3 regions of the Streptomyces sp. NPDC091377 genome follow, and region 2 is predicted to be linked to each of the others. Evidence: riboswitches for the same ligand, from Rfam matches in the RefSeq annotation. Region 2 holds a riboswitch; each other region holds the start of a gene.

Region 1 (7,602 bases), on a different contig from region 2:
GTGGTGGAGGTCAACCCGCGGATCGGGGGCGCGCTGGTCGGCGAGGGGCTGTGCCGGGCGCTGGGGGTGAATGTGTACGAGGCGATGGTCGAGGCCGCGCTCGGCCGCCGCCCCGGGCTGATGGACGCCGACCAGCCCGGCGGACCGGCCGTCGCCTTCGTCCTCGGCTACCCGTCGGCGCCCGGTGTGCTCACCGGCGTCGACGGTCTCGACCGGCTGGCGGACATGCCGGGATCACCCCTCTGGTATCCGGTCAAGCGCACCGGTGACCCCGTCGAGCATCTGGCGGACAGCCGGGGGTACGCGGGGATCGTGTACGCGGAGGCCGAGACGGCGGAACTGGCCACGCACCGGGCGGTGGCGGCGGCGAACGCGGTGCGGGTGCGCACGGAGCCGTTCCCGGACGCGGAACCGATCCCGTGACCGATCCGGTCACCGGTCCCGTGACCGAACCGGGGGCGGAGCGCGCCGGGCGGGCGGCCGGGGCCCGTCCGGCGCGCTCCCCGCTGGGCCGGCTCACCGCTCCCCTGCGCTTTCTGCTGCTCAGCTCGTTCCTGATCCCGCTCGGCAGCTTCATGGTGCTGCCGTTCATGTCGGTGTTCCTGCACGAGCGGCTCGGGATGGGGCTCGGCACGGTCGGGGTGGTGCTCGCGGTGGCGTCGCTCGTGCAGTTCTCCGGCGGGATCGCGGGCGGCGCCCTCGCGGACCGGATCGGACTGCGCCGCACGATGCTGTGGGCGCTGGTGATCCGTACGGCCGGGTTCGTCGGTCTGCTCCTCGCCCTGCGCTGGCCGCCGCTCGCGGTCGCCGCGCTGGTGCTGACCTGCTGCGGCGCGGCGCTGTATCTGCCCGCCAACAAGGCGTATCTGGTGCACGGTGTGGACGAGGAGCGCCGTCCGGCGTTCCTGTCGGCGGGGAACGCGGCGCTGAACGCGGGCATGGCGGTGGGTCCGCTGATCGCCGGGCCGTTCGTGCTGTCCTCGCCGGGCTGGCTGTTCGTCGCCGTCACGGCCCTGTTCGTCCTGGTCACGGCGGGCCACAGCAGGCTCCCGGAGACGGGCGGGGACCGGTCGGCGGACGGCGGGGGCGAGCGGCAGGGCCTGCTGACCGGGGTGGCGGTGCTGCCGTTCGCCGCCAATCTCATCGCCTTCTATCTGTACTTCCACTTCCAGCACTTCCTCGCGGTGTACGCGGTCGAGCGGGCGTCCAGCGCGTTCTACAGCCTGGTCCTGCTGCTCTGCTTCACCCTGGTGATCGTCGTCCAGCCGTTGGCGTCCGGGCTGATCCGGCGGATGCCGTACGCCACGGCCCTCGTGGTCGGCTTCACGGGGCTGGCGGCCGGGCTCGCCGTGCTGGCGATCGGCACCCGGCCGGCGCTGCTGGCAGGCGGGGCGCTGATCACCCTCGGCGACATCGTGCTGTTCCTCAAGAACGACCTGGAGGCGCTGGCGCGCAGCCGGCGCTCGGACGCGGTGGTCTTCGGGCAGCAGCGGCTGGCCGCCGGGCTCGGCGCCTGCGCGAGCGGGGTGGTCGGCGGTCAGCTCTACAGCCTCGGCGAACAGGCCGGGAGCACCGGCTGGTTCTGGCTGCTGGCCGCCGTGCAGTGCGCGCTGCTGCCGCCGGTGCTGATCGCGCTGCGCGGTCGCGACACCGTGCCGGACCCCCTCCCGCACGGCTCCACCGATTCCCCCACGGCGACACCGAAGGAGACATGAGGCCGTATGACACGGACCGGCGGATTCCAGGACGACGACTTCTGGATCGAGTTCCACGACTTCCTCTTCTCCGAGCAGCGCCACACCCAGGCGGAGGAACTGCTGGCGACCTCACCGCTGCTGGCGTTCCCGTCCGGCGCGCGGGTGCTGGACCTGTGCTGCGGTCCGGGGGTGTTCACGGTGCCGCTGGCACGGCGCGGGCACCAGGTGACGGGCGTCGACCTGAGCCCGGCCCTGCTGGAGCGGGCCCGCAAGCACACCGCCGACGCGGGGGTCCAGGTGACGTATGTGCGGGCCGACGCGCGCGCGTACACGGAGCCGGCCGCCTTCGATGTGGTCCTCAACATGTTCACGTCGTTCGGATACTTCGAGGACCCGGCCGACAACGCGCGGGTGCTGCGCACGATGCGGGACTCTCTGGTGCCCGGGGGCACGCTCGTGCTGGATCTCGCGGGCAAGGAACTGCTGGCCCGCCGGGTCACCCCGCCGAAGGTGGTGCGGCGCGGGGACGATCTGATGGTGCAGACGGACTCCGTGCTGGACGACTGGGCGCGGCTGAGCAGCGAGTGGGTGCTGGTGCGGGGCGAGCGGGTGACGCGGGCCACCCTCGTGTGGTTCGTGTACAGCGCGGTGGAGTTGCGGCGGATGGCCGAGGAGGCGGGGTTCGGCCGGATCGAGGTCTTCGGCGGCTTCGACGGCCGTCCCTACGACGAGAACGCGGAGCGGCTGGTGCTGCGGGCGGTGCGGGAGGAGTGAGGCGGCGGGGGCCTGCCTTGGGACACCTGGTGGGCAGACCGTAGGATCAGCGGGTCATCGCCGCGACGGGAATCAGGAAGCCGGTGCGAATCCGGCACGGTCCCGCCACTGTGACCGGGGAGTGCACCCTTCACCACGCCACTGCGCGCCGCGCGGGAAGGCGAGGGGAACGTCGATCCGGGAGTCAGGACACTGGCCTGTCGCGGGCCCGATCCTAGGAGCGCGGACTCCCCAGGAGGCTTCACGTGTACGACGGCCTGTCCCGTCCCCCGCTGTCCACCCCTGCCCGTCGTCGCCCGGCCCTGCGCGCGGCGGCCCTCGCCCTGTCGGCCGCGCTGCTGGCCGCCGGCTGCGGTTCCTCCGGGAACGGCGCCGACGGCGAGGCCGGTTCGTCCGGTGCGCCGGGCTCGGCCGAGGGCTTTCCCGTCACCGTGGAGAACTGCGGTGTGAAGACGACGTACGACGAGCCGCCGTCGCGGGTCGTCACCATCCATCAGCACCCCGCCGAGCTGCTGCTGGCGCTGGGGCTGAAGGACAGGATGGTCGGCACCGCCTTCCCCGACTCGGCGGTGCTGCCGGAGCTGGAGAAGGACTACGAGGCGATCCCCGAGCTGGCGAAGAAGGAGCCGTCGTTCGAGACCGTGCTGGAGGCCGAGCCGGATCTCGTCTACGGCGGGTACGGCAGCGCCTTCGCCGAGAACGAGGGCCGCTCGCGCAAGGCGTTCACGGACGCCGGCATCGACACCTACCTCAACCGTGAGTACTGCGGCGGCGAGAAGGGGGTGACGATGCGGGACACCTACGACGAGATCCGCACCGTCGGGAAGATCTTCGGGGTGCCGGACCGGGCCGACGCGCTGGTCGCCGACCTCCAGGACCGGGTCGGCGAGGCGTCCTCGGCGGTGAAGGGCGAGTCGAAGGTGCCGGTGTTCGTGTACGACAGCGGCGACAAATCGGCGTTCACGGCCGGTGGCAAGGGGCTGGGCAGCGAGCTGATCGACCTCGCGGGCGGCGAGAACGTCTTCGCCGACCTGGACGAGGTGTTCGGGGACGTCTCCTGGGAACAGGTCGTCGAGCGCAAGCCCGAGGTCATCGCCATCTACGACTACGAGGGCGCGGGCAACGTCGAGCGCAAGAAGGAGTTCCTGCTCGGGCAGCCGGCGCTCGCCGAGGTGCCGGCCGTGAAGAACAAGCGGTTCGTCGTGCTGCCGCTGACCGCGACGCTGGTCGGCATCCGGTCGGCGTACGCGGTCGAGGATCTCGCGAAGGCGCTGCACCCCCAGAGCGTCCGGTGACCGTTCCGGTCACGGGGAGGTCCACCACCGTGAAGGGGCCGGGCCGGGCCGGCCGGGCCACGCTCGCCGGCACCGTGGCCGTTCTGGGTGTGCTGCTCGTGGTGTCCGCCACGGCGGGCCTCGCGATCGGTTCGGTGCAGGTGCCGCCCGGCCAGGTGTGGGGCATCGTCACCCACGCGCTGGGCGCCGGCTGGACCGAGCCCGACTGGTCGGGCGCGCGGGAGACCATCGTGCTGGACGTGCGGGCGCCGCGGGTGCTGCTGGGCGCGGTGGTCGGCGCCGGGCTCGCGGTGGTGGGCACCGCCATGCAGGCCCTGCTCCGCAATCCGCTCGCCGAGCCGTATCTGCTGGGCGTGTCCTCGGGGGCGTCCCTCGGGGCGGTCCTGGTCATCGTGTTCGGGGTGAACCTGCTCGGCACGGTGTCGCTGTCGGCCGCCGCGTTCGTGGGTGCCCTCGGCGCGCTGCTGCTGGTGTACGCGACGGCCCGTTCCGGCGGGCGGATCACCTCGGTGCGGCTGGTGCTGGCCGGGGTGGCGATCGCGGCCGTGCTGACCGCCCTGCTGGATCTGCTGCTGCTCACCACCGACCGGGGCAATCAGGCGCGTGAGGTGCTGGCCTGGACCCTGGGCGGGCTGGGCGGTGTCAACTGGGGCATGCTGTGGCTGCCGAGCACCGCCCTGGCGTCGGGCATCGGGATTCTGCTGGCGCAGGCCCGCAATCTGAATCTGCTGCTGGCGGGTGAGGAGGCGGCGACCACGATGGGGCTGGACGTGGCCCGGTTCCGGGCCCGGATGTTCGTCCTGCTCTCCCTGATCACCGGGGTGCTGGTGGCGGCGGCCGGGCCGATCGGGTTCGTCGGTCTGATCCTGCCGCACATCGTGCGGCTGTTCGTGGGCGGCGACCATCGCCGGGTGCTGCCGACGGCCGCGCTCGGCGGGGCGGTCTTTCTGATCTGGGCCGATATCGCGGCACGGACGGTCGCCGCGCCGCTGGAGATCCCCGTCGGGGTGCTCACGGCGCTGTGCGGGGGGCCGTTCTTCCTGTGGCTGATGCGCCGGGACGCCCGGCGCGGCACGGAACGAGGTGCGGTATGACGGCGACCGAACTGGCCGTCTCGGGGGTGACTCTCACCGCGGGCGCCCACCGGCTGGTGCGGGATGTCTCCCTGACCGCCGGCGCGGGCGAGGTGGTGGGCCTGGTCGGCCCCAACGGCAGCGGCAAGTCCAGTCTGCTGCGGGCCGTGTACCGGGTGCTGCGTCCGGCGAGCGGCGAGGTGCGGGTGGACGGTGCCGACGCCTGGGCGCTGCCCGTGCGGCAGGTGGCCCGTACGGTGGCGGCGGTGGTCCAGGAGGCGGGCGCCGACTTCGATCTGACGGTCCGTGAGGTGGTGGCGATGGGCCGTACCCCGCACAAGCGGCTCCTCGACGGGGACACCGCCGAGGACGCGCGGCTCATCGAGTGGGCGCTGGACGCGGTGGACGCCGTGGAGCTGGCCGGCCGCCCCTTCGACCAGTTGTCGGGCGGGGAGCGCCAGCGGGTGCTGATCGCCCGCGCCCTGGCCCAGCAGCCGTCGCTGCTGGTGCTGGACGAGCCGACCAATCATCTCGACATCCGCCACCAACTGGACGTCCTCGGCGCCCTGCGGCGCCTTCCCGCGACGGTGCTGGTGGCCCTGCACGACCTCAACCTCGCCGCGTACTACTGCGACCGCCTCTACGTCCTCGACGGCGGTGTGATCACCGCGTCGGGGCCGCCCGTCGAGGTGCTCACCCCCGGGCTGCTGGCCGAGGTGTACGGCGTGGCGAGCGAGGTCACGGTCCATCCGCGTACGGGGGCGCCCCAGGTGACGTTCCTGCCGTCGGAGGTGGTCCGGCCGGTGTGACGGGGCGCTCCGGCCGGTTCAGTGCCGGGACGCGGTCCGCAGCAGGCGCAGTTGGCCGATCTCGGCCACGTTCTTCATGAGTTCCGCGGTGGCCCAGGCGAGGGTGTCGGCGAGGGTGCGCTCGGGGTCGTCCTGCCAGGGGAGCGGCCCCGCGGGGCCGTCGAGATCGGCTTCGGTGAGCTGCTCCAGCCCGCCCCGCCAGTCCTCGCCCAGGGCGCGCAGCCAGGCGACGGCGTCGTCCGGCCCGGGCCACACGACGTCCGTCCGCGCGCGGGGGGTGCGGCCCCGCACCTGGTCCGTGGTCGCGCCCAGCCACCAGCCGAGGTGCCAGCTCACCCAGCCCGCGGTGGGGACCGGTACCGGGTCGGGCTCGGTGTCCGCCCAGTCGGGCACCCAGGTGCCGGTGGCGTCCTGCCGCAGCGTCCAGCACAGCCCGGCCGGCTCCCACAGGAAGTCGTCGGCCGTGAGCCGCTCCAGGTGGTACTCGAACAGCGCCCATGCCAGCTCGGACTGCCGGCGCAGCAGATCATGTCGGGATGAACTCATCGGGCGACCCTGGCAGAGGGGCCGGTCACCCGCAACGCGTTTTCCCGGGGCCGATGTCATGAGGGTCGCCGTGCAGCGGGCGGTAGACGGTGGCGAGCACGGAGACGGTGACCTCGGGGGAATCGGCCGCTTCGATGTGTGAGGGGTTGAGGTGGCGGGCGCTCGGTGTCATCCCCAGCAGGGCCGAGGTCTGCGGTGCGGTGAGTGCCATGGCGTACTCGACCCGCTCGGTGCGCTCCGCGGTGAAATAGGGGGTGAGTGCCCGGTGCAGGCGCTGTTCCTTTCCCGGGTCGACATCGACCATGCCCGGGGTCCGCTCGCGCAGTTCGCGCAGGTGCCGTCCGGTGGGGCGGACCACGATCAGCCGTCCGGCGGGTCGCAGCACCCGGTGGAACTCGGCCGGGTTGCGCGGGGCGAACACGTTCAGGACGACGTCGGCGGTGCGGTCGGCCAGCGGGAGGGGACGGTACAGGTCCCAGGTGGCGGCGGCGGCCCGGGAGTGGGTGCGGGCGGCGCGGCGCAGGGCCCGTACCGAGGTGTCGAGTCCGAGGCCGTGGGCGTGGGGCGCCCGGTCGAGCACGCCGGCCAGGTAGTGGCCCGTGCCGCAGCCGGCGTCCAGGACCGTGCCGCGTTCGGGCAGGGAGCGGGCCGCCAGGTCGGCCACGGTGCGGCGGATCGGCGCGTACTTGCCGGTGGCGAGGAACTGTTCCCTGGCGCGGGCCATGGGGGCGTCGTCGCCGCTGCGGGCACGGGTGCCGGTCAGCAGGCTCACATAGCCGTGTCGGGCGATGTCGTAGGTGTGTCCGTCCGGGCAGCGCAGGGCGGTGCCGTCGAGGTGCAGGGGGCGGTTGCGGCAGGCGGGGCAGCGGAGCAGGTCGAGCGAGCGGCGCAGGGCAGGGGGGAACGGCGTGGGCATGAGGCACTCCGGCGGGTGACGGGAAGCGGGGAACGGGCGTGCCCGACCGCGCTCCGGGCCCGGGTCACCTTCGGGGTGACGCTCCGGGAGGGGGGCGGTACGCGGGCACGTCGATGAGGGCGGTGCCGTCCGGCGCCGCCCTCATCCGCTTCCGGTCAGACGAAGCAGTAGTACGGGGTGCTCATGCAGTCCATCCGGCGATTCTAGGCATCGCGTCGCGCAGCGGGGCACGGGCCCGTTCGGTTCGCCCGGTGGCTGCGAGTCTGCCGATTGACCTCAACCTTGGTCGAGGTGGTGGGGTGGGTGTGTCGGCCCGGGCCCGCTGGGCCGGGTGCGGTCGGTGGTGGTCGCGTCGCTCGCCATGCGCGCTTCCATGGGCCGGCCGGTCATCTCGTCCGCAGACCTGGAGGTCATCTTGCTCGTGTGTTCGGAGGATCCGCTCACCGTCGGAGAGGTGGTCCGCCGAACCGGCGTGCCGGTTTCGGCCCTGCA
Region 2 (7,602 bases):
CGGCCAGCGCGCCGATGTCCCACGCCTCCTCGTCGCCGCCCGCCGACGCCTCCGACGCGTGGGTGCCCCCGGCCGCGAGCACCGTCGCGATCAGCGTGTCCGCCCGCCCCAGCAGCTCGTACAGCCCGGCGTCCGCGCCGCGCAGCGAACCGCAGTACACGGGCAGGGCGTCGGCGCCCTGTGCCTCGATCGCGTCGCACAGGGTGTCCACGAAGGCGGTGTTGCCGCTCAGCTCATGGGCCCGGTAGAAGAGCACGCCGACGGTGGGCCGGCCCTCCTGCCGCGGCCGATCGCCCCTGTCGCCCCGGACCCCGTACTCCGGCATCCGGCGCGGCTCCTCGAACCCCTCGCCGGTCAGCAGCACGGTGTCCGACAGGAACCGGGCCAGCTCGGCGAAGTTGTCCGGGCCGCCCTCGACCAGATAGCGCAGGGCCTCCGCGACCACCCCGGCGGGCACCGAGGACTCCGCCATCAGCTCGGCGTCCGGCACGGCCTCGCCGCCCAGCAGCACGGTCGGGATCCCGGACGCCTTCAGCCGGGCCAGCCCGTCCTCCCAGGCCCGTTTGCCGCCCAGCAGCCGTACGACCGCGAGGTCGGCGCCCTCGATCAGCGCCGGGAGGTCCGCGGCGGCGTCCACCCGGGTGGGGTTGCCGATCCGGTAGGAGACGCCGGGGGCGGCGCGGGCCGCCAGCAGATCGGTGTCGGCGGTCGACAGCAGCAGCACGGTCCCGGTGGGGCCGGAGGCTCCCGAGGTGCCGGTGGTGCCGGTGGTGCCGGTGGTGCCGGTGGGGCCGGAGGCTTCCGAGGTGCCGGTGGTGCCGGTGGTGGTGCCAGAGGTCATGCGGGCGCTCCCGGGGGGATGAAGGGCAGTCCTTGCGGCGCACCGGACTCGATGAGCCGCCACAACGCGTCCGTGTCCGCGTGCTGTTCGATCAGATCGCCGAGCAGGTCGAGCTGCTCCTCGCGCAGCGCGGCGAAGCTCGTGCCGGGCGCCGGCACGAAACGGCGCCCCGAGGCGGCGGCCACCTCACGGAGGAACGCCCGCCGGAACCCGTCCGACTCCAGCGAGCCGTGCCAGTGGGTGCCCCAGGTCCGGCCGACCCGGCACCCGTCGAGAAAGGGCTCGCCCGCCCTGACCTCGGCGACCCCGTGGTGGATCTCGTACCCCTCGACCGGCTCCCCGAGGGCCTCGCCCACGGGCCGCGCGAGGGTCTTCTCCGGCGCGAACCGCACCCGCACGGGCAGCAGTCCGAGCCCGTCGACGGCGCCGCGCCGGCTCTCGACGTCGTCGTGGATGTGCTCGGCGAGGATCTGGAACCCGCCGCAGATCCCGAGGACCGGCAGCCCGTCGGCGGCCCGCCGGGCGAGCGCGTCGGCCAGCCCGCGCTCGCGCAGCCAGTCGAGGGCCTTCACGGTCCCCCGGGTCCCCGGTACGACGACGAGGTCCGCGTCGGCCAGTTCCTCCGGCCGGTCCACGAACCGCACCACGACCCCGGGTTCGGCGGCCAGCGCGTCCACGTCCGTGAAGTTGGACATCAACGGCAGCGCGCACACCGCGACCCGCAGCACGTCGGGGCCGGCCGGCGGTGCCACCACCGACTCCCGCACGGTCCCGCGCAACGACACCCGCAGCCCGTCCTCCTCGTCGATCCCCAGCCCGTGGCGGTAGGGCAGCACCCCGTAGGAGGGCCGCCCGGTCAGCCCCTTGAGCATGTCGAGGCCGGGCTCCAGCAGGGACACATCGCCGCGGAACTTGTTGACGAGGAACCCGGCCACCAGCGCCTGGTCCTGGGGCGACAGCAGGGCCACCGTCCCGAAGAACGAGGCGAACACCCCGCCCCGGTCGATGTCCCCGACCACCAGCACCGGGATCCGCGCGGTGCGGGCGATCCCCATGTTCACGATGTCGGTCCGCCGCAGATTGATCTCGGCGGGACTCCCGGCCCCCTCGCAGACGACGACGTCGTACGACCGCCGCAGTTCGGCCAGACAGTCCAGCACGGTCCCCAGCAGCCGCTCCTGCCGCCCGCCGTGATAGCCCCGGGCGCTCATCTCGCCCACGGGCCTGCCCATGAGCACGACCTGACTGCTCCGGTCGCCGCCCGGCTTGAGCAGCACCGGGTTCATCAGCGCGGTCGGCTCCACCCGGCAGGCCGCCGCCTGCATGGCCTGGGCCCGCCCGATCTCCGCGCCCTCCCGGGTCACGAAGGAGTTCAGCGACATGTTCTGCGCCTTGAACGGCGCGACCGCGACGCCCTGCCGCGCCAGCCACCGGCAGATCCCGGCGGTGACGACGCTCTTGCCGGCGTCGGAGGTCGTCCCGGCGACCAGCAGCCCGTGCCCGGTCATCCGGCACCCCCCGCCCGCCCCGGGCGGTCGCCACGCCGGGCGGCACGCCGGGCGCCACGGCCGGGCACCGCCCGCGACGCCGCGCGCCCACGCAGCCGCAGCAGCGCCCCACCCGCACTCGCACCGAGCGCCAGCCACTGCACGCGCCGCGACAGCCGCACCGCGCGCTCGACGTCCGCGATCCCCACCGCCCGGCCCTCCCCGTTCAGCACCGGCCGCCGCTCGACCCGTCCCGCATACGACAACGTCCCCCCGAGCCGTACCCCCAACGCCCCCGCGAACGCCGCCTCCACGACCCCCGCGTTGGGGCTCGGATGCCGCGCGGCATCGGCCCGCCAGGCCCGCACCGCCCCCCGGGCACCGGCGGCGTCCCCGCTGCCGGCCACCGCGAGCAGCGCCGTCAGCCGGGCCCCCGGCCACCCCGCCACATCGTCCAGCCGCGCCGCGGCCCACCCGAACCGCCGGTACGTCACCGACCGGTGCCCGACCATCGCGTCCAGCGTGTTCACCGCCCGGAACCCGAGCAGCCCGGGCACTCCTGCCACGGCCCCCCACACCAACGCGCCCACCACGGCGTCCGAGGTGTTCTCGGCGACCGACTCGACCACGGCCCGCGCGATCCCGTCGGCGTCCAGCGCCTGCGGATCCCGCCCGCACAGATGCGGCAGCCGCGCCCGCGCCGCCTCGACGTCCCCGGCTTCGAGGGCCCGCCCGACGGCCCGCGCCTCGCGGCCGAGGGTGGTGCCGCCGACCACCGCCCAGGTCGCGGCGGCGGTCAGGGCCACGGAGGCGGCGCGGGAGGGTCGTACGAGACGCGTGGCGGCGGCGCCCAGGCCGGCGGCGGCGCCCACGCACACAGCGGTGTGCAGCGCGCCCCACCCCCGGTGGTCGCGCCACAGCAGTCGTTCCACGGCGCCGGAAGCCCGTCCGAACGCGGCGACCGGGTGCCCGCGGCGGGGATCGCCGAGGAACAGGTCACCGAGGAGTCCGGCGGCGGCGCCGTACGCGAAGTCGCGCTCGGCACCCATCGGCTCAGCCGGCCGCGGGATCAGTGAACGTCGTGAGGAACGTCGGGGGGCTGAGCCTCGATCGGCAGCCGGGCATGGCGATAGGTCCTCACTCAGGGTGTCCGCGCCCTGGTTCGACGTGACCGGCGGCGAGAGTTCCTGGCTCCCGGGGTTCTCTCCCCGGTGACAGTGGCGGGACCGCGCCGGATTCGCACCGGCTTCCTCTTCTGCCGCCGTAGCTGGCCCCGGAAGTCCACCATGGGGTCCGAACGGCCGTCAACCTGCCGCTGACCTGCGACGGGAGAGTGTGCTGAGCCCCACATCGAGCCCTGCGCCCAGCGGGGACGCGTCCGTCGCACACGCCGAGAGGGCGGATACGGAACCAGCGTTCCGCACCCGCCCCGCATCCCGGTGGGTCCCGGGCCGTTGCCCAGGGGGTTGTCTAAGCGACGATCAGATAGATCCCGTACGCCACCGCCGCCACGCAGGCCGCGAAGCAGGCGTACGCGCCGGTGACCGCGAGGGCCGCGCCGCCGCCCTGCTCCACCGCGCGCTCGTGGCGCGCGAGGCCGGAGATGCCGAGGGTGAACAGGGCCACGAGGGCCACGGTGACCACGAGACTGACGCCGAAGACGGAGCTGAGTGCCGCCCAGTCGATGTCCATGCTGCTGTGTCCTTGGGGATCAGGGGATCAGGGGATCAGGGTGTCGGGGGGATCAAGGGGTCCGGGGGTCCGGGGAGCCGGAGAGCCGGGGGTCCGGGGGTCCGGGCCCGCTCAGACCGTGGCCTTGGGGGCCGTCGGGTCGGCGGGGGTCGCGGGGTCGCCCGGGCCGGTGCCCTGGGCCGGGACGGCCGCGGCGGCGGCCTCGGCCGCCTCGGTGGGCGGCGGGCTGACGGCGGCGACGGCCGCGGTCACCACGCCGGGACCCTCGGCGGACTCGTCGGCCGTGCGCTCGACGGTCCTGGTGCCGGTCTCGTCGGTGTCGTTGACGTTGGTGTGGTCGACGACCTCGCGGCGGGACAGCTTCCAGATCCAGGCGCTGGAGCCGACCAGGAAGACGGCGACGGCGGCGGTTCCCCAGGAGCCGAAGCCGCAGATCCACTCGGCGATCGCGCCGACCAGCGCGGCGGCGGGCAGGGTCAGCCCCCAGGCGACGAACATCCGGGTGGCCGTGGACCAGCGGACCACACCGCCCTTGCGGCCGAGGCCCGCGCCCATGACGGCGCCGGAGACGGAGTGGGTGGTGGAGAGCGAGAAGCCGAGGTGCGAGGAGGCCAGGATGACCGTCGCGGCGCTGGTCTGGGCGGCGAAGCCCTGCTGCGGCTGGAGGTCGGTCAGGCCCTTGCCCATGGTGCGGATGATGCGCCAGCCGCCGAGGTAGGTGCCCAGGGCGATGGCCACACCCGCGGAGACGATGACCCACATGGGCGGGTCGGAGTCGGGGGCGAGGGCGCCGCCGGCGACCAGGGCGAGGGTGATGATGCCCATCGTCTTCTGGGCGTCGTTGGTGCCGTGCGCCAGCGAGACCAGGCCCGCGGAGGCGATCTGGCCGGCCCGGTAGCCCTTGGCGGACGACGTGCTGCCGTCGGACTTCTTCCCGAGTTTGTACGTGAGGCGGGCGGCCAGCATCGCGGCGATCCCGGCCACCAGCGGGGCGGCGATCGCGGGGATCAGCACCTTGGTGATCAGCGCGTCACCGTGCACGGCACCCATGCCGGCGGAGGCGATGGTCGCACCGATCAGACCGCCCATCAGGGCGTGCGAGGAGGAGGACGGCAGGCCCACGAGCCAGGTCAGCAGATTCCACAGAATCGCTCCGACCAGGGCGGCGAAGATGACTTCGGGCCGGATGCCGGACTCGTCGACGAGTCCCTTGGAGATCGTGTTGGCGACCTCCACGGAGAGGAAGGCACCCACAAGGTTGAGCACGGCGGACATGGCCACCGCGACCTTGGGTCTCATGGCACCGGTCGAGATGGTGGTGGCCATCGCGTTGGCGGTGTCGTGGAAACCGTTCGTGAAATCGAACGCGAGAGCGGTGATCACCACGATCGCGAGGATCAGCGAGAAGCTTTCCATTTACCCAGGCATTCGTTCGAGGTCATCGGCCGGATGAACGTAGGTAACCCAGGTGAACGAAGGGTGAACTGAAGGGGGCTTCGGGATGTATGTGACAGGGGGCCGGCATTCCGCTCAGCGTCGGGGGCCCGCAGCGAACGCCTTCAGGCGGTCCATCGACCCGTTGAAGAGATTCTGGTCACCCGGCAGCCGACCGCGGTCCGCGTACTGCCAGATCGTCCAGTACGACCACCCCGCCGGCAGCGTCCCCGCGCTCGCGGAGCCGTACCGGGCCACCCACAGCGGATGATCCGCGGCGAAGGCGGTGCTGCCGCCGGTGCAGGTGTTCCACCAGTGGGCGGTGGTGTAGATCACCGGGCGGCGGCCGGTGAGCCGCGCGACCTCGTCGCTGAACGACCGGATCCAGCCGGTCGTCCGGGCCGGGCTCAGCCCGTAGCACGGGCGCTTCCTGTCGTACGGGTTGTGCTCGATGTCGAGCGCGGGCGGCAGCGTCCGGCCGTCCGCCCGCCAGCCGCCGCCGTTGCGCACGAAGTGCGCCGCCTGCTCCCTGCCCGGGGACCGGTCCGGCCGGGCGAAGTGGTAGGCGCCCCGGATCAGTCCGGCCTCGCGCGCGCCGCGGTACTGCCGGCCGAAGTGGGGGTTGCGGTAGCCCGTGGCCTCGGTCGCCTTCACATAGACGAACCGGGCCCCCTTCGCCCGTGAGGCCCGCCAGTCCACGTCCTTCTGGTACGACGAGACATCGTGCCCCTGCGGCCCCCTCGCACCGGCGCCGCCACCGGCCGCCCGGGCCGGTGCCTCCAGCAACCCGACCGCACCGAGCGTGAGGGCCATCACGGACAGGGCGAGCCTCGAAGGACGGCGGCGGGCCGGGACGGTGGCGGGGCCAGGGGAGTGGATCATCGGTCCTCCGGACGGGGTGGTGGCAGGCGGGGCGCGAGGGCGTCGCCCCCGGCCCGGAACGAAGATCACCCATAACCGGTTGGTTCCCGGCCCAATCCCCTCACGCGCCACAGTGGTCACTTTCCGTGACGGCGAGACGGGCTATCGGCCCCGTGTTCCCCCGCGCCCGCGGATGGCAGGATCACGACATGGCTGATGAGCGGAAGGACCCTCAGGGAACGGAAGGGACGGACGGGGGGAAGGGGGCGAAAGGGGCGAACGAGGTGGACCGGGCGGACGGGGCGGACGGGGAAGACAGGACCCCGCGAGGTCCGCGTGCGGCGCGCCCGGCGCGGGAGGCGCGGGAGGCGCTGGCCTGGGAGGAACTGGTCGCCACCGCGCGCCGGACCGTGACCGAGGGCCTGGTGGTCGGCACCTCGGGCAATGTCTCCGTCCGGGTCGGTGACACCGTCCTGGTCACCCCGTCGGGCGTGCCCTACGACCGCCTCGGCCCCGACGACATCACCGGCGTGGACCTGACCGGCCGGCAGACCGTCGGCGGCCTCACCCCGACCAGCGAACTCCCCATGCATCTGGCCGTCTACCGGGCCACCGACGCCCGGGCCGTCGTCCACACCCACGCCGTCCACGCCACGGCGGTCTCCACCCTCGTCCGGGAACTCCCCGCCGTGCACTACATGACCGGGGCCCTCGGCGGCCCCGTCCGCGTCGCCCCCTACGCCACCTACGGCACCCCGGAACTGGCCGACCACGTGCTCCACGCCCTCACCGACCGCAGCGCCTGCCTCCTCCAGAACCACGGCACCCTCACCCACGGCGCCACCCTCGCCCAGGCGTACGACCGCTCCGCCCAACTGGAGTGGATGTGCCGCCTCTGGCTGACCGCGTCATCGGTCCCGGGGCTGACCCCGACCCTCCTCACCCCCTCCCAGCTCACCGCGGCGACCGAGAAACTCCGGGGCTACGGCCAGCCAGGCCCCCAGCCAGGCCCCCAGCCGGACCCCCGGTGACCCGCACTCCACTGGCCGGGAACGGGCCCGCCCAGGACACTGGAGCCGTGCGTACCGTCAGAGCGACCGCCGCAGCCGTCACCGTGGCACTGGCGGCCGGCGCCGCCACCGTGGCCGCCGGACGCCTCGCCGGCGACGCCGCCCTCAAGGCGCCGCCGGGCCGCCCGCTGCCGACCGAGCCCCGGCTCACCGTGCACGGCACGGCCGCCGGCCAGATCACCCTCACCCGGCAGCTGGCCTCCCTGCGCCCCGGCGT
Region 3 (7,602 bases), on a different contig from region 2:
GTAGTATAGACGGCGTTCATAGTGGGTGGAAGATCACCTTCCGGACCACCTTCCGGACCACTTCCGGACCACCTTCCAGGTCACCTCCCGCACCACCTCCCGCACCACCCCGGGACCTCTTCCGGGCTCTCGCGTCAGCGATCCGTATGCGTCCCGCCCCGCACCGTCAGCGTCGCGTCAGGGACCGTCCCGGCCCCCCGGTCCCCGGGCATAGCGTCATCCGTGAGCCCCGGACCGCCTCCCCGCGTCCGGGGCGCTCATCGCTCCCGACCGAACGAGCCCGGCCTCCAGGAGGCACCCATGGCAGACACCCTGTGCGACGACGACCCGGAGCCCTCCCCACCGTCCCCGGCCGGACCGCTGTACGTCCCGGTCCGTCCGGGACCCTCCGGGTGCGCGGCCCGGTTCTTCCGGACCCCGCTCGGCGACCGCACCGCTGTCGCCTTCACCTCCGAGCGCCGTCTGACGGCCACCCTCGGCACCGGCCACCTCTGGATCCGGCTCGCCGAGCCCGCCCTCCGCGCGCTGACCGAGCCCCTCGGTGTCACCGCCCTCACCGTCGACCCCCAGCTCTCCGCCCCCGTGCCCACCGCACGGCCACGCCGCCCCGGACACCCGGCACCGTCCGGGGCCGGCCGGCGCACCTGGACCGCCCCCGACACCGTGGCCGCCCGCCGGGCCACCGGTGCCGCCGCACTCGTCGAGGGAAGCGCACGATGACCACCGTCCACGACACCACCGTCACCGCCACCGCCGACGCCCTGTCCGTGTGGCCGGCCTCCACCACCGAACCCCTGCCCGGCGAGGTCACCGTCGGCGGGGTCCCGCTCACCGAGGTCGCCGACCGCTTCGGCACCCCCGTCTACGTCCTCGACGAGGCCGAGGTGCGCGACCGCTGCCGCACCTACCGGCACGCCTTCCCCGACGCCGGTATCCACTACGCCGCCAAGGCGTTCCTGTGCCGGGCCATGGTCCACTGGGTGGCGGAGGAGGGCCTGGGCCTCGACGTCTGCTCCGCCGGAGAACTCGAACTCGCCGTCACCACCGGGTTCCCCGCCGAGCGCATCGTGCTCCACGGCAACGCCAAGACGCCCCGCGACCTGGAGAGCGCGCTGCGGCTCGGTGTCGGCCGGATCGTCATCGGCAGCCCCTCCGAGATCGCCCGGCTCGCCGCCGCCGTAGGACCCGACGGCCACCAGAAGGTGATGGTGCGGGTCGTGCCCGGTGTCTCGGCGGGCGGCCACGAGAAGATCCGCACCGGCACCGAGGACCAGAAGTTCGGGCTCTCCATCGCCGACGGCTACGCCCAGCACGCCATCACCCGCATACTCGACCAGCCCCAGCTCGAACTGACCGGCCTCCACTGCCATCTCGGCTCGCAGATCACCAGCGTCAAGCCCTATCTCGCCGCCGTGCGCCGGCTGGTCGGCCTGATGGCCCGGCTGCACCACCAGCACGGCCTCACCCTGCCCGAACTCGACCTCGGCGGCGGCCACGGCATCGCCTACCGCCCCGGCGAACCCGCCCTCGACCTCACCGCCCTCGCCCGCAAGGTCCGCGCCGAACTCACCGGCGCCTGCACCGCCGCCGGCCTCCCCGTCCCCCGGCTCCTCATCGAACCGGGCCGGGCCGTGGCGGGACCGGCGGGCATCGCCCTCTACCACGTGCTCGCCGTCAAACGCACCGGCCGCCACACCTACGTCGCCGTCGACGGAGGCATGAGCGACAACCCGCGCCCGGCCCTGTACGGCGTCCGCTACGCGCCCCGGATGATCGGCCGCGCGGGCGGCGCCCCCGCCCCGGTCACCGTCGTCGGCCGGCACTGCGAGGCGGGCGACATCCTCGCCGCCGACGTCGAACTCCCCGAGGACATCCGCCCCGGCGACCTCCTCGCGGTCCCCGTCGCCGGTGCCTACCACCTCTCCATGGCCTCCGGGTACAACCTGGTCGGGCGTCCGCCCGTCGCCGCCGTCAGCGACGGCCAGGCCCGGCTGCTGGTCCGCCGTGAGTCCCTGGAGGACATCCGCGCCCGCGACATCGGGTTGTAGCGGGGCGCGGACGGGGGAGGGCCGAGGGCCGGGAGAGGCGTACACCGCGTACGCCTCTCCCGGCCCTCGCCCTGTCACCGCGCTACTTCGGCCCCGGCTCCGGCGCGATCTCCGCCCGCACGGTGCGGGCGGCGGACACCAGGTGTTCCAGGGAGGCCCGGGTCTCGGGCCAGGCGCGGGTCTTCAGTCCGCAGTCGGGGTTGACCCACAGGCGCTCGGCGGGGATGGCCCTGAGCCCGGTGCGCAGCAGGTCGGCCGCCTCCTGCGCGCCCGGTACCCGGGGGGAGTGGATGTCGTAGACGCCGGGGCCGGCCTCGCGGGGGTAGCCGTGGGCGGCCAGTTCGCGGGCGACCTGCATGTGGGAGCGGGCCGCCTCCAGGCTGATGACGTCGGCGTCGAGGTCGTCGATGGCCTGGACGATGTCGCCGAACTCGGCGTAGCACATGTGGGTGTGGATCTGGGTGTCCGGCCGGACCCCGGCCGTGGTCAGCCGGAACGCCTCGGTGGCCCAGTCCAGGTAGCCGGGCCGGTCGGCGGTCCGCAGGGGCAGGGTCTCGCGCAGTGCGGGTTCGTCGACCTGGATGACGGAGGTTCCGGCGGCCTCCAGGTCGGTGACCTCGTCGCGCAGGGCGAGCGCCACCTGGCGGGCGGTGTCGGCGAGGGGCTGGTCGTCGCGGACGAAGGACCAGGCGAGCATGGTGACCGGCCCGGTGAGCATGCCCTTGACGGGGCGGGTGGTGAGCGACTGGGCGTAGGTGGTCCAGCGCACCGTCATGGGGCGGGGGCGGGAGATGTCGCCGGCCAGGACGGGCGGGCGGACGTAGCGGGTGCCGTAGGACTGGACCCAGCCGTGCTGGGTGGCGAGGTAGCCGGTGAGCTGTTCGGCGAAGTACTGGACCATGTCGTTGCGTTCGGGCTCGCCGTGCACGAGGACGTCCAGTCCGGTCTTCTCCTGGAAAGAGATCACCTCCTGGATCTCTGTCTTGATGCGGTCCTCGTAGCCGGCGGTGTCGATACGGCCCGCGCGCAGGTCGGCGCGGGCGGCGCGCAGTTCGTCGGTCTGCGGGAAGGAGCCGATGGTGGTGGTCGGCAGCAACGGCAGCCCGAGGTGGGCGCGCTGCGCGGAGGTGCGCCGCGCGTAGGGCTGCGAGCGGCGGGTGTCGGTGGCGGTGACCGCGGCGGCGCGGTCCCGGACAGCGGGGTCGCGGGTGATCGGGGAGTGCTCGCGGGAGGCGAGGTCGGCGCGGTTGGCGGCGAGTTCCGCGGCGATGGCGTCGGTGCCCTGGGCGAGGCCCTTGGCGAGGGTGGCGATCTCCGAGGTCTTCTGCCGGGCGAAGGCGAGCCAGCGCCGCACCTGGGGTTCGATGTCCCGTTCCAGGCCGGTGTCGAGCGGGACGTGCAGCAGGGAGCAGGAGGCGGCGACGTCGACGCGGTCGGCCAGGCCCAGCAGGGTGGCGAGGGTGGACAGGGAGCGGGAGAAATCGTTGATCCAGATGTTGCGGCCGTTGACGACCCCGGCCACCAGCCGCTTGCCGGGCAGCCCGCCGGCCGCCGCCAGCGCGTCCAGGTTCGCGGCGGCGGCTTCGGTGAAGTCCAGCGCCAGTCCCTCCACCGGTGCCTTCGCCAGCACCGGGAGGGCTTCGCCGAGATGGTCGAAGTACGACGCCACCAGCAGCTTCGGCCGGTCGGTGAGGGCGCCGAGGTCGCGGTAGGCGCGGGCGGCGGCGTTCAGTTCGGCCGGGGTGCGGTCCTGCACCAGCGCGGGCTCGTCCAACTGCACCCACTCGGCGCCGGCCGCCCGCAGATCGGCCAGGACCTCGGCGTAGACGGGCAGCAGCCGGTCCAGCAGGGTCAGCGGCTCGAAGTCGGCGGCCACCCCGGGCGCGGGCTTGGCGAGGAGGAGGAAGGTGACCGGCCCGACCAGCACCGGACGCGCCGCCAGCCCGAGCGCGAGGGCCTCCCTCAACTCGCCGACCTGCTTGCCGGGGTCGGCGCTGAACACCGTGTCCGGGCCCAGCTCCGGGACCAGGTAGTGGTAGTTCGTGTCGAACCACTTCGTCATCTCCAGCGGCGCCATCTCCTGGGTGCCGCGGGCCATCGCGAAGTAGCCGTCCAGGGCGTCCGCGTCGACCGCCGTCCGGTGCCGGGCGGGGATCGCGCCGACCATCACGGTGGCGTCCAGGACGTGGTCGTACAGCGAGAAGTCACCGGTGGGGACCTCGGTGATGCCGGCGTCGGCCAGTTCATGCCAGTGGGCGCGGCGCAGCGCGGTGGCCGTCGCGGTGAGTGCGGTGGCGTCGGTGCGGCCCTTCCAGTAGCCCTCGATCGCCTTCTTCAGCTCCCGGTGCCGTCCCTGGCGGGGGTAGCCGTACACAGTGGCCTGGGTCGCCGCGGCTGCGGACGTGCGGGTCACGGAGATCTCCTTCGCGAGATGAATCCCTGAGATCCCGGGGACGGGACGGGGGCGCGAAGGGTGACGGGACCGGACGGAAGCGGCCTTCGGCCGTCCGCTCGGTCTGTACGCCGACCCGCCCACGAGGTCACCGGGATGTCCGCGCGCGAGTGGTTCGCGCACGGGCAGATGGCAGGTCTTCGGACTCGCGGGCACGTTCCCCGGTGGCACACCGGAGGACACCTACAGGCCGTCGCTTCCCAGACCCCGAGGGGTCCAGTGCGTATGACGGCGGTCGTTCCCGCTCACCGCTGCGGGGCAGTCCCGGATTCCCACCGGGTTCCCTCTTACGACGCCTCCCGCCTGGCGGACGGGGCGAACCAGCTGCACCGGCCACCTTAACCGCACGGCGGCTCGTAGCGCAGTGGGGTGAGCTGATGGACGTCGTAGCGCAGCCGCAGGGCGGCGACGGCCGCGTGGTCGATCTGATCGCCGTCGGCGGCCAGGAGGTCCATCAGTTCCTCGAAGTACCGCTCGTGCGCCGGGGGAGGGGCGGCCTGGAAGAGCACCCGGGCCGGCGCTCCGCCCGGGTTGGCGAAGGCGTGCGGACAGCCCGGCGGTACGAACAGCAGAGTGCCGGGGCCGGCCCGCACCGCCCGTTCGCCGGACGCCGACTCCCACTCCCGCCAGCGGTCGGGCGTCCGCACCAGCGGTTCGAAGGCGAGCACCTCCAACTCGCCCTCGATGACGTAGAACAACTCCTCGCTGTGCGTGTGGGTGTGGGCGCCCACGTCGAATCCGGGCGGGACGACGACCTCGAAGGTGGAGGCGGTCCGGGAGTGCGCGCCGGTCACCTTGAAGGTGACGTGCTGGGCGGCGGCGGCCATGGTCCGGCCGCCGCCGGGCGGCAGCACCAGCCCGGCGGACGGGACGATCGCGGTCATGCTCCTCCGCTCACGAGGGGGTCCGTGTGCGCGACGGCTCCTGCGTTCACGAGGGGGCCCGTGTGCGCGACGGCCTTTTCGCTCATGAGGGGCCCTCGGTGGCCACGGCCGGGGTGTCGCCGCTGCGCTCCGTGGGGTCGGGCGTGTCGGTGACCCAGCGGCCCAGGGAGATCTCCGCGGTGATGCCGGGGCCGAAGCCCGCGATCATGCCCAGCGCGCCGGGCGGGCAGCCGCCCTCCTCGAACAACCGTCGCAGGGCGTCCAGGACCACCGCGCTCGCGATGTTCCCGTAGTCGGCGAGGGTGGCCCGGCTGAAGCGGAACTTCTCCGGCGGGACGGCGAGATAATGGCTGAGGTCGTCCAGGATGCGCGGGCCGCCCGCGTGGATCAGATAGAAACCCTGTGTGCTGACGTCCCGCTGGTGCTGGGCGGCCAGGGAGGACAGCGCGGGCGCCAACTGCTTCATCGTGCCCGGGACCCGCCGGTCCAGCATGAAGTGGAAGCCCGTGGGACGGACCCGGTAGGCGATCCAGTCCTCGCTGTCCGGCACCAGGTACGAGCCGTTGGCCTCCAGACTCACGCCCGTTCCGCCGGAGCCGCGGACCACGGCGGCGGCCACCGCGTCCCCGAACAGTCCGTTGGAGAGCATGTTCCCCACGGTCAGATCGGTCGGCTGGTAGCACAGCGAGCAGAACTCGCAGGCCACGATGAGGGCGTTGGAACCGGGGTGGGCCGCGCAGAAGTCATGGGCGCGGTTGATGGCCGCGCCGCCCGCCGCGCAGCCGAGCTGGGCGATGGGGATCTGACGGCAGTCGTAGCGGAACCCCAGGGCGTTGATCATCCAGGCGGTCAGCGAGGGCATCATGAAGCCCGTGCACGAGACATAGATGATGACGTCGATGTCCCGGGGGCCGAGCCCCGCGTGGGCGAGGGCCCGCTCGACCACGTCCGGGACGCGCGCCTTCGCCTCCGCCTCGTACGTCTCCGTACGCGCCTCTAACCCCGGGTGCCGCAAGGTCTTCTCCAGCGGCTGCACGACATGGCGTTTGCTGACGCCGGTGTTGCCGATCAGACGGAGCGCCAGCGGCAGTTGTTCATGGCCCCTGTACAACGACCGGGCCAGGCTCAGCGTCTGTTCATGCGTGATCGTGTACTCGGGCACGGCCACCGCCGGGCAGCACAGGACGGGCATGGAGTTCCCCCTTCAGAGATGATCCGTTTCAGCGAGATCCGTCTCGGCAGACCGGTCCTTGCCCTTCATGTCCCTGGAACATGCGACAAGCCCACTAAACACCCTCGATAGCGTGAGATGGGCGCCCGTGGGCAAGGGAAGGGGCGCGGGACGCGGGGTGGTGCCGGGGTGCGCGCGGGCGTGCGCGACGCTCGGCGACCGGCGGACCGGTACGACGTAAGCGCCGTGGGCGCCGTCAGGGGCGGGGTTTGTGGGGAGTGCGGGGCGCGCACCCTTTTATTGAATTCAGCGTGCATGGGGTTATTTCTCTGTCATATGCGTCGGCCGGTGCGCGCGTATTTCCGTGTTCCGTTCTTCGGGAAAGTCGAGAAATTCGGGAAAGTCGATCGTCTATTCGAGTAAAGGGAGAACTCATGTCCCAGCAGTCCGCTCAGTCACACGACAGCGTGCGTCCGCCGCGTCCGCCGCTCGTCCTGGACCCCAACGGCGCCGACTGGCAGTCGGAGTTCCGGACCCTGCGCGACAGCGGGTCGGCCGTCCGGGTCGACATCCTCGGGGTGACCGCGTGGTCGGTCGCCGACCCCGCCCTGCTCAAGCAGTTGCTCACCAGCCCCGACGTCTCCAAGGACGCCCGCACCCACTGGCCGGACTTCGGGAACCGGGTCACCACCTGGCCGCTCGCCCTGTGGGTCGCGGTGCAGAACATGTTCACCGCGTACGGCGGTGACCACCGGCGGCTGCGCCGGCTGATCTCCCCCACGCTCAGCGCCCGCCGGATCGCCGCGCTCGCCCCCATGGTGGAGCAGACGGTCTCCGCCCTGCTCGACGGGCTGGCCCCGGACTCCGGGGACACGGTGGTCGATCTGCGGCAGCGGCTCGCCTATCCGCTGCCCATCACGGTGATCAGCCATCTCCTGGGCGTGGCCGACGAACAGACCCTGCACTTCCGTCAGGTGGTCGACGGCATATTCGACACCACGCTCACCCAGGAACAGCAGGCCGCCAACAACGACCGGCTCTTCGCCC

Evidence for each region. Region 2 has a riboswitch for cobalamin ahead of ACIQNG_RS34900 (cobalamin biosynthesis protein). Riboswitches for the same ligand answer to the same signal wherever they lie in the genome.
Region 1: linked by a shared signal. The riboswitch ahead of ACIQNG_RS36265 (ABC transporter substrate-binding protein) and the one ahead of ACIQNG_RS34900 (cobalamin biosynthesis protein) in region 2 are both predicted to bind cobalamin.
Region 3: linked by a shared signal. The riboswitch ahead of metE (5-methyltetrahydropteroyltriglutamate--homocysteine S-methyltransferase) and the one ahead of ACIQNG_RS34900 (cobalamin biosynthesis protein) in region 2 are both predicted to bind cobalamin.

What each region holds. Positions count from the first base shown of each region.
Region 1 covers NZ_JBIVUE010000028.1:3,385-10,986, forward strand. The annotation lists gene ACIQNG_RS36250 (ATP-grasp domain-containing protein) at 1-423, shown strand, start outside; gene ACIQNG_RS36255 (MDR family MFS transporter) at 420-1,715, shown strand; gene ACIQNG_RS36260 (class I SAM-dependent methyltransferase) at 1,722-2,471, shown strand; cobalamin riboswitch at 2,506-2,687, shown strand; gene ACIQNG_RS36265 (ABC transporter substrate-binding protein) at 2,717-3,766, shown strand; gene ACIQNG_RS36270 (FecCD family ABC transporter permease) at 3,763-4,860, shown strand; gene ACIQNG_RS36275 (ABC transporter ATP-binding protein) at 4,857-5,648, shown strand; gene ACIQNG_RS36280 (DinB family protein) at 5,667-6,194, opposite strand; gene ACIQNG_RS36285 (methyltransferase domain-containing protein) at 6,220-7,110, opposite strand; gene soxR (redox-sensitive transcriptional activator SoxR) at 7,532-7,602, shown strand, end outside.
Region 2 covers NZ_JBIVUE010000025.1:41,342-48,943, forward strand. The annotation lists gene cobN (cobaltochelatase subunit CobN) at 1-715, opposite strand, end outside; gene ACIQNG_RS34895 (cobyric acid synthase) at 838-2,349, opposite strand; gene ACIQNG_RS34900 (cobalamin biosynthesis protein) at 2,346-3,377, opposite strand; cobalamin riboswitch at 3,490-3,621, opposite strand; gene ACIQNG_RS34905 (hypothetical protein) at 3,799-4,020, opposite strand; gene ACIQNG_RS34910 (anion permease) at 4,132-5,436, opposite strand; gene ACIQNG_RS34915 (lysozyme) at 5,551-6,336, opposite strand; gene ACIQNG_RS34920 (class II aldolase/adducin family protein) at 6,525-7,346, shown strand; gene ACIQNG_RS34925 (alpha/beta hydrolase) at 7,394-7,602, shown strand, end outside.
Region 3 covers NZ_JBIVUE010000004.1:369,534-377,135, forward strand. The annotation lists gene ACIQNG_RS11885 (SAV_915 family protein) at 301-720, shown strand; gene lysA (diaminopimelate decarboxylase) at 717-2,048, shown strand; gene metE (5-methyltetrahydropteroyltriglutamate--homocysteine S-methyltransferase) at 2,131-4,461, opposite strand; cobalamin riboswitch at 4,614-4,840, opposite strand; gene ACIQNG_RS11900 (cupin domain-containing protein) at 4,839-5,384, opposite strand; gene ACIQNG_RS11905 (type III polyketide synthase) at 5,467-6,576, opposite strand; gene ACIQNG_RS11910 (cytochrome P450) at 6,990-7,602, shown strand, end outside.